Regions from separate parts of the Colwellia sp. 6_MG-2023 genome, predicted to be linked through region 2. Evidence: predicted binding sites of a transcription regulator. Region 2 holds the regulator's gene; each other region holds the start of a gene.
What was found. Region 2 encodes LexA, which represses DNA repair genes until DNA is damaged. Its sites were predicted from a motif close to TACTGTATNNNNATACAGTA; they were not measured.
Positions count from the first base shown of each region.

Region 1 (3,296 bases), on a different contig from region 2:
ATTATTAACGAGATAACGAACAATTTACTTCGGCTCTGGCCGCGTGATTGAAAAATGCTGATATGCCCTATCGGTAGCAATTCTGCCACGAGGTGTACGCTGTAAGAAGCCTTGTTGAATCAAAAATGGCTCAAGAACATCTTCTATGGTTTCGCGCTCTTCACCAATAGCAGCAGCCACATTATCAAGTCCAACAGGCCCTCCCATAAACTTGTCAATAATCGCATGTAATAGCTTTCTGTCCATAATGTCAAACCCTTCATTATCAACTTCTAACATATCAAGAGCTGATGCCGCGGTTTCTTGATTCACTAGACCATGAGTTTTAATATCAGCATAGTCCCGTACACGACGTAACAATCGATTAGCGATACGAGGTGTACCTCGAGAGCGGCGTGCAACTTCAAAAGCCCCTAGCTCATCAATATCTAAATTTAGAAAATGTGCTGAACGTTTAACAATACTGGTTAAATCTTCAACATTGTAAAACTCTAAACGTTGCACAATACCAAATCTATCTCTTAGTGGCGATGTTAACGCACCGGCTCTAGTGGTAGCACCAATTAAAGTAAAAGGCGGTAAATCTAATTTTATAGAACGAGCAGCAGGCCCTTCCCCAATCATGATATCAAGTTGATAATCTTCCATTGCAGGATAAAGTATTTCCTCAACTACAGGGCTTAATCGATGGATTTCATCAATAAAAAGAATATCATTTTCTTCTAAATTGGTTAACAGTGCCGCTAAATCGCCTGCCTTTTCTAACACAGGGCCAGAAGTGGTTCGAATATTAACGCCCATTTCATTAGCAACAATATTGGCTAAGGTTGTTTTACCTAGACCTGGAGGCCCAAAAATAAGTAAATGATCTAGGGGCTCTTCGCGTTTTTTAGCCGCAGGAATAAAAATTTCCATTTGTGCTTTAACATGAGCTTGCCCAGTATAGTCAGTGAGCATTTTAGGACGAATGGCACGATCAACACCTTCATCTTCAATACTTGCGACAGGCTCAATTAAACGATCTGCTTCTATCATTTTTATTTCCTATGATTACCGACACGCTTTGCGTTGCAATAATTAATATTATTTATGTTAGTAAAGGTTCTGCTTTAGGAGAGTACAGTGGCAGTATGAGTATTTACAACATCGATTTTAAAGAAAGGCGTATAATATCCTCGCTCGACATACCTTCATTATAAACAGCTTTAACAGCTTTATCTGCTTGTACTTGTTTATAACCTAATGAAATAAGAGCATTAATCGCGTCACCTTTATTATTACGGAAGGGATCATTCACAAAAGTATTTTCGGTGGTCAATTGTACTGGCATTGCATCCGTTGCTGGTGTTAACGAAGTGACTTGCCAGTCCTTTAAGCGATCTCGCATTTCAATTAACAAACGTTCAGCTGTTTTTTTACCGACCCCAGGAATTTTAACAATACCAGAGACATCATCATGGGCAACATAACTCACAAATTGATCAGCTGACATTGCTGATAATACCGCTAAGGCTAATTTAGGGCCAACACCATTCACTTTAATTAATAACCGAAAAAGCTTTCGTTCCGTCGTATTAGCGAAACCATACAATAATTGTGCATCTTCACGAACAACAAAATGAGTGTAGATAATCACTTGCTCATGCAATTCAGGTAGTGCATAAATACTTGTCATTGGCATCGTTACTTCGTAACCAACACCTGCACACTCAATGAGAATTTCGGGGGGGAATTTTTCAACTAAAGTACCAGATAAACGACCAATCACAAGATAAACCTAAAGAAAACAATTAATATGATAAAATCATACCACTAGATATTTATACAGTAAACTATTTTAATTCTGATAATATTTTAGTTAGTTTATATTTTCTGATAGTTTAGACTGTGAAGAACCAAAATACAGTGAATACAATTTTTCCTTATCGTTTAACTAAACGAGCAGTTACTAAAAATCAATTATTTACCAACAAGTATTAAGCATACAAATACATTATGAAAAAGACTTCTTTACCCAACAGAAAAATAAACATGGCTATTATTGGCAGTAATTTTATCGTGGATACCTTCTTAACTGCCGCAGTAGAAGTTGAGGAATTTAACTTTTACGCTATATATTCTCGTCAACAAGCGACAGGTGAAGCTAAGGCGTTACAGTATGATTATATAAATGATGGTAAAAAAGTAAAAGTATTTACTGATTTAGCTGTAATGCTTGATGATGACAATATTGACGCTGTATATATTGCGTCTCCAAATAGCTTTCATGCTAAACAAGCTATTCAATGTTTGAACGCCGGAAAACATGTCTTAGGCGAAAAACCGAGTGCATCAAATAGTAAAGAGTTAAGCGAAATATTATCTGCTGCAATAGAAAATAATTGTTGTTTTATGGAAGCATTAATGAGCTTACATCTACCAAACTTTTCATTGGTCAAACAGCATATTTATCGTATTGGAAAGCCGCGTAAATATTTTGGCCAATATTGCCAATACAGTTCAAGATACTCCCTAGCGCTCGACTCTTTAGCAAAAAATATATTAACGCCAGATAAACCAAGTCAAATACCTAATACTTTTTTACCCGAGTTTGCTAACGGCGCATTAATTGATATTGGTATATACCCACTTTATCCTGTTGTCGCTTTATGGGGCGAGCCTGACACTATTTCTGCCCAAGGCGTAAAACTCGAAACAGGAGTAGACGGTGCTGGTGATTTACAACTAAATTATGGAGATAAGATCGCTAATATCAGCTATTCAAAAATAAGTAATGGTGAAAACTTTGTAGAATTTCAAGGCGAATTAGGTCGATTAAGAATTGAATTTGTTGCATTAATGAGTAAAGTTGAACTGTTTTTGAATAATGGCAGTTATGAGTTACTCAGCATGAATAAAGGCACAAATTCAGATAAAGGTGTAATTGAAAATCATCAACCAATGAGTTATGAAATATCACATTTTATTGAATTAGTTCAAGCACATAAACACCTAAATAAACCAGTGAAAACAGTAAATATTGACGCTTTACAATCACCAGTAACCACCTGGGAATTAAGCAGACAGGTAATATCAATTATTGACCAAGCACGAAAGAAAATAGGGGTCATTTACCCTAATGATTAATTCCATTAGTTTATTTAAACTAATGGAATTAACTTAACTAAACTAAACTTAACTAAACTTGGCATTAGTATTAGTTAAGTATTATCTTAATCTTCTTCTCACTGTCTTTTGTGCTTGTCCGGTGAGTTTTGCTAAACTTTCATGGCTATTAGCATGGCATAATGCCACGG
Region 1 covers NZ_JAUOPP010000011.1:23,878-27,173, forward strand. Annotated here, with positions in the region: gene ruvB (Holliday junction branch migration DNA helicase RuvB) at 25-1,035, opposite strand; gene ruvA (Holliday junction branch migration protein RuvA) at 1,139-1,768, opposite strand; gene Q4503_RS08760 (Gfo/Idh/MocA family protein) at 2,026-3,126, shown strand; gene ruvC (crossover junction endodeoxyribonuclease RuvC) at 3,208-3,296, opposite strand, start outside.
Region 1: a site for LexA is predicted at 1,811-1,830, ahead of ruvA (Holliday junction branch migration protein RuvA). Genes of this name have one in related genera too.

Region 2 (3,296 bases):
AGTGCAGGAAATGTAGGAGGTAAGCCCAATCCTGTAGGCTGATGACATGCAGCACAATGAGCAAGATATACGGTTTCGCCAAGCTGCATTAGTTCTGCTTTACTCATAGAAGAGCTTAATGATGCCTTCTCTGCATTTTCAGCTTGAGCAGTCAATGCGTGTTGTTCATCCAACCATTTATCATAGTCTTCGCTAGATTTTACTTCGACTACAATCGGCATAAAACCATGATCTTTGCCGCAAAGCTCAGCACATTGACCGCGATAAACTCCAGGCTCATCAACATTTGTCCAAGCTTCATTTATAAAGCCGGGATTAGCATCTTGTTTAACAGCAAAAGCAGGAACCCACCAAGAATGAATAACATCATCAGAAGTAATTAAAAAGCGCACTTTTTTATTAGCAGGAATAACTAAAGGCTTGTCCACTTCAAGTAAGTAATCTTCTCCTTTTAGAGCACCATTACCACTAAAGCTACCGTCCTGATTTTCATACTGCTCGCGCGGGGTAGACAATACCGAGTAATATTCAATATTTTGATCAAAATATTTATAATGCCACTTCCACTGCGAGCCTGTAACTTGAATAGTGACATCGGAGTTATCATTATTTTCCATGTCAATTAAGGTACTAGTTGCCGGAACGGCCATTGCGATAAGAATAACGACAGGAATTGCCGTCCAGAGTATTTCTACTTTAGTGCTTTCATGAAAGTCAGCTGCTTTTGCTCCTTTTGATTTACGATGGAAGATCATAGACCAAAACATCGCTCCAAAAACAACAACCCCAATACCAGTACATATGTAGAGTGCTAGCATATGTAAATCATACACCTCCCTACTAACTGCCGTTACGCCTTTAGTCAAATTTAACTGTGAATCTGACCAAGCTGAACTGGAAAATAAGCTTAAACAAACAAGACAAATTTCCATCCACCAACGTTGATTACTTCTATTCACTCAACCTCTCCCCTATCAATATTTACTTCGTTTTAAATAAAATCGGTGTAATAATTCACCGTTTAAAACAACATATAAAAATAGAAAACAGAAAAGCAGCAATGTACATCAAAAATCATTTAACTGATGATCTGTTAATTTAGTTATTATTATTTTCTAATTAAGCACTTAATTTGAAATTTATTAAATTAACTGACGTGATATGACTAACTCAAATGACATAAACGTAAATATTTAAGTTTAGCTATCGAATTAGCGCATTGACGTCTTTTTTATTCTTATTCAGTTTTTTGCTAGTTATAGCAATCTCACTAGCTATGTGATCATTTCTACTTGCTAAAATCACCAACTACATCATTATTTATTTAATAATTAGAACAACTAGTTATTGAAATAAATGCCTTGTATTTGGCTGTTTTTTCTACGTATAAAATTGTTCACTTAATTAATGAAATTGGTATTAATTTGTTCGATTCACCTTCTAGAATCGCTCAAAACTTAACCTAGGTCAAATTATAATTTAGATAAAAGCTAATATAATCAATAGAGTAACTACTCTAAGCTGTCTCTATAGCATGACTGGTATAGTCTATGGGAATTTTGGCTATTGATATAATCAATAATTATTAATTGATTATTTAACAACCAAATTTGAGAGGTTTTTATTTAATAAAATAAAGCTAGTGAATATAACTAATAAAAATTGTCACTAAGGTATAGCAACAATTAAAAAATATAAAAAATAAAACTTACATCCAATTGCCGTTACGAATAATACCAACAGCAAGCCCTTCAATGTAGAAATCTTGAGAACTAAGATCTACCTTGATAGGTTCAAAATCTTCATTTTCAGCTTGTAAATAGACGATATTACCATCACGTTTGAAGCGTTTGACTGTCACTTCATTTTCTACTCTAGCAACAATCACTTGACCATTTTGCACGTCAGTTGTTTGATGTACTGCTAATAGATCACCATCTAAAATACCAATATTTTTCATGCTTTCACCATTTACTCGTAACAAGTAATTAGCCACGGGATGGAATAAACTACCACTCATTTGATAATGCTCTTCAACATGCTCTTCGGCTAAAATTGGCTCACCAGCAGCTACTCTACCAATAAGAGGAAGACCTTCTTCTTCAATAAACTGCTCAGATAACCGTATGCCACGAGATGTTCCTGGCAACATTTCAATATAACCTTTTTTTGCTAATGCTTTTAAATGTTCTTCTGCTGCATTGGCAGATTTAAAACCAAAAAAACTCGCTATTTCGGCTCTAGTAGGTGGCATTCCAGTTTCTTGAATTTTATCTTTAATCAAGTCAAATATTTGTTGTTGACGATTAGTTAACGGCTTTAATTCATTTGTTGCTAGCATTAGCTTTTCCTTTCTAGGTAAAGACCTGTATTTATTCACAACTGTCATTATATACAGCCAACTAATAAACGCAAGGGGTTACTAAGAACCTTAGGATCATATTCTTAGAATATGGACTTAAAATTATCAATATAATTAACGTGATAGGAGAATGAATCAGTTTAAAACCTGATCATTTACTTTAATGAACAGGCTTGATAAATACACATGCGTATTTATCAGTTTTATTTGAACAAAATAATTTTGGGAAAGCAGAAAACAAGTTAATCAATATTAATTGAGTGCCAATCCAGAAGAGAATGCGAGTAAGCATTTGATCTACAAAAATAAAAGATAGTGGCTCTCTTAATTATAAAGTGAGCCACTAATCAAACTAAAAAACTAAACGGTAGCGACCACGGCTATCAGGCGTACCTAAAAAGGTAAGGAATGACGACGAATGTCGCCTGTTCTTATTAGGCGAATAAATTCGCCCCTACGGTGATGTCGATCACCTTCGCCTAACAATGTTTTTTGTTAGGGCGTATGTAGCGTAAATGTAGGGGCGACTTCGGTGCCTGTTCTTATCATTAGGCGAATAAATTCGCCCCTACGATGATGTCGAGCACCTTCGCCTAATAATGTTCTTTGTTAAGGCATATGTAGGGTGTATGTAGGGGCGACTTCAGTCGCCTGTTCTTATTAGGCGAATAAATTCGCCCCTACGGTGATGTCGAGCACCTTCGCCTCACAATGTTTTTTGTTAGGTCGTATGCAGGGTGTATGTAGAGGCGACTTCAGTCGCCTGTTCTAATTATTAGGCGAATAAATTCGCCTCTACGGTGATGTCGAGCACCTTCGCCTAATAATGTTCTTTGTTAAGGCGTATGTAGGGGCGACTTCAGTCGCCTGTTCTTTTTATTAAGGCGAATAAATTCGCCCCTACGGTGATGTCGGTCACCTTCGTCTAACAATG
Region 2 covers NZ_JAUOPP010000018.1:540-3,835, reverse strand. Annotated here, with positions in the region: gene coxB (cytochrome c oxidase subunit II) at 1-959, opposite strand, end outside; gene lexA (transcriptional repressor LexA) at 1,709-2,341, opposite strand.

Region 3 (3,296 bases), on a different contig from region 2:
TTGAAAAGAGTTAAATCGGATTTATTGCCGTAACCTATGAATTATTTATGGCAGAAGCTGATATTGCTAAATAACCAGAGATCGGCTTAATATATTCTTCTCTAACAGCTACTTTTACTTGCTTCATCGTTAAATTTTATTAATAACTATTTCAATGGATTAAAAACATCTTAAACCGAGTTCAGGTTAAATACTTAGTCAGAGCTTTCATTGAGTTTATCATGATATTTTCCTTAATATTTAAAATGTTATTCTCTAATGAAACCCGAATTTCAATACTTTATTTTGTATTACTAAAGTGATCATATCCATAGTCATTTCATGTTGAGTGATAATGCTAGGGTTAGTTAAATTGGAGGTAATAGTATTATCCATTTAATAGATACGATAGCTTGGTTACCCATATTTATTTGTATGAAATTTCCAAATATAAATTAAGAGGTAATAAATACCACACAAATATCGACGTTTAACGTTCGTTTATTTCATTTTCGCGTCCTAGGCTAGCTTTTTTCCTGCACGCCAAACGAGAATAAAAAACATCACGAGATAAATTGGTGTTTCAACAAACGTGTCATAGGTGAGCCACTGATCTTCGCTTAATTGACTTGCTACGCTATAATTCAACCCAGCCATACATAGACCGATCAATGCTAAGCCGAGAACAAAGTACCTATGTTGAATAGGGGAATTTAAGTATCTTTCAAAACGGGCTCCAAAGTAACCACCTTTATTAAACACTCCGTCTATTATAAGGGCTGATGCACTGAGTAATCCCATAAACGTACCCTTTAGTTGAACTAAATACTCACTTTGAAAGGCAATAGAGAATATTGCGGATATTAAAAGCATTATCGTTCCAAATACTGCGAATCCACCAAGTAAGTCGACTTTAACAAAGCGTTGGGCAACCACGAGTGCTAACCCTAAAACAACGCCCGTAAATGCTGCTATAGTTAAGTCTCCTGTGACTTTTGCTACTATAAAAAATGCCGCGCCAGTGCCTATATCAGCGAAAATAGAAGGTTTGTTTTTTTGCCATTTTTCACTTTGAAGCTTTCTTTGATCATTTACCTCTAGTGAATTGTGAGAAACACCTAAATTTTTAAGTTTTTTAGTTGCAAAGTGAATGTCTCTACCAGGATGACTTTCGTAAATTAAGTTGCTACCTTCCCTAACTTCGATACCAACATTCAACCAACTAAAGTAGCCAACTGAAACCTGTAATTCTTTAGCTTGATTATTGGTTTGATTATTGGCTTGGTTGGTAGGTTGAAACTTATGCACAACCACTTTGAAATCACCATCAAATAAATGAGAGCATTTGTCTACGAGTGTTCCATTATAAAAAAGCTCTGACGTATAAGTTTTAAGTGAAAAAGAGTATCTCACTTCATAATTGTTACCGTCATAGTGAAAAGGTCTTTTAAAAGTCCATAAACGCATAGTCATCCTGATTATTCCTATTTTTAATATTTTCTAAATTTATAACTTCGCTAACGTCATTCAAATATATATTCGACCAAAATTTTGACAGAAAGAAATAAGCTCTTCTATATACTTAGCGATCTTTTTAATTCTTTATAAATTAGACCTCCATTTTCGACAGAAAGCTTTCTTTAATTGCTATTAATATCCCATAATTACAAACTGTTAGGAAACATATATTTAAAGTTATTGCGATACCTTGGATATTACTGAAAAGTACCAGTAATATCCATTATGAAATTCAATGATACTTGCTCTTATCTTGGTTTGCTGTTGTTAACGTTTCTATTCTTTTTATATAAGAATTAATAGTCTCAGTCGCTAAAATTTAAATAAACAGACTTTTCAACTACTTATTTTGTAAGATTCAATAATAGTAGAATCTAAACCATATGGTGAGAGACTGATTACCAGATAACTATGCACTTTAGGCGAGTTATAATTGATATATTTACCTTTATATATTTAAATAAATCGATATACTGTACAAAAACACAGTATAGTGATTTATTTATGAAAATAATACCTATTTATATTGAAGCAGGTGTATCAAGTTTTGAGTCTCCTGCTGCAGAATATAAAGAATTAAATTTATCTTTAGAGGAGTTATTACTTCAACACCCTAATGCGACATTTTTTGGCTTGGCTAATGGTAGATCAATGGAAGGAAGGGGAATATTTAATGGCGATGTTCTTGTTGTTGATAGAGCTGAACATATAAGTAATGGCGCTGTTATTGTTGCTAACTTTAACGGATGCTTTGTATGCAAAATTATTGATACGGATAAGGCACTTTTATTATCTGCATCCGATGAACATAAAGCCATTAAAATAACAGCATCAGATGATTTTCAGATAGAAGGTGTAGTAACAGTATCTTTTAGATTGCATAAGAAATTACCCACATTATTATCATGTTTGGCTTAGTTGATGCCGTTTCATTCTATGCTCGTGCGGAAAAAGTATTTGATCCGAGCATCAGACATAAACCTGTTGTCGTCTTAACTAATAACGATGGCTGTATCTGTGCCGTTTGTCCTTTGGCACGGCAGCTTGGTGTACCTAAGTTCATACCTTATTTTAAAATTAAAGATTTTTTAGAAAAGCATAACGTTGTTGTTCGCTCTTCAAACTATGAACTTTATGCGGATTTAAGTGAGCGAATGATGAACGTTATCGCTCGATTTTCTGATAATCACTACATTTATTCTATCGATGAGTCTTTTTTACATTTCAAAAATTTTAGCTGTATCGATGATTGGCACCAATACGGCCATGTAATACGTAAGGCTGTTTGGCGGGAGACACGCTTACCTGTTGGTGTTGGCTTTGGATCAACGCTAACACTAGCTAAAGCGGCTAACCATGCGTCAAAAAAATTATCGGGCTTTGATGGTGTTGCTGTTATTGACGATGCTAACTCTCGTAAAGATATACTCTCTCGTATGTCACTCACGGATGTATGGGGTATTGGTAACAAGCTTGGTAGGCGGTTAAGTTTATTAGGGCTTAAAACTGGTTGGGATTTAGCCAATCAATCAGCTAAAGTAATGCGTAGCCAATTTAGTGTAGCAGTTGAACGCACCGTAAATGAATTAAATGGCATGCCGTGTTTACAATGGGATGAAATAGGGCAAGATAAACAAGAGATATTTTCTACCCGCAGCTTTGGGCAGCGAGTTACTGATGAGCATGTACTTAAAGCTGCACTAGCAAGTCATGCGAGTATTGTCGCAACAAAAGTAAGAAGGCAAGGGTCTTTAATTAAACGGTTAGTTATCTTTGCATCAAGCTCGCCACATGACGAT
Region 3 covers NZ_JAUOPP010000029.1:41,792-45,087, reverse strand. Annotated here, with positions in the region: gene Q4503_RS16305 (septation protein IspZ) at 499-1,452, opposite strand; gene Q4503_RS16300 (LexA family transcriptional regulator) at 2,002-2,415, shown strand; gene Q4503_RS16295 (Y-family DNA polymerase) at 2,403-3,296, shown strand, end outside.
Region 3: a site for LexA is predicted at 1,969-1,988, ahead of Q4503_RS16300 (LexA family transcriptional regulator). Genes of this name have one in related genera too.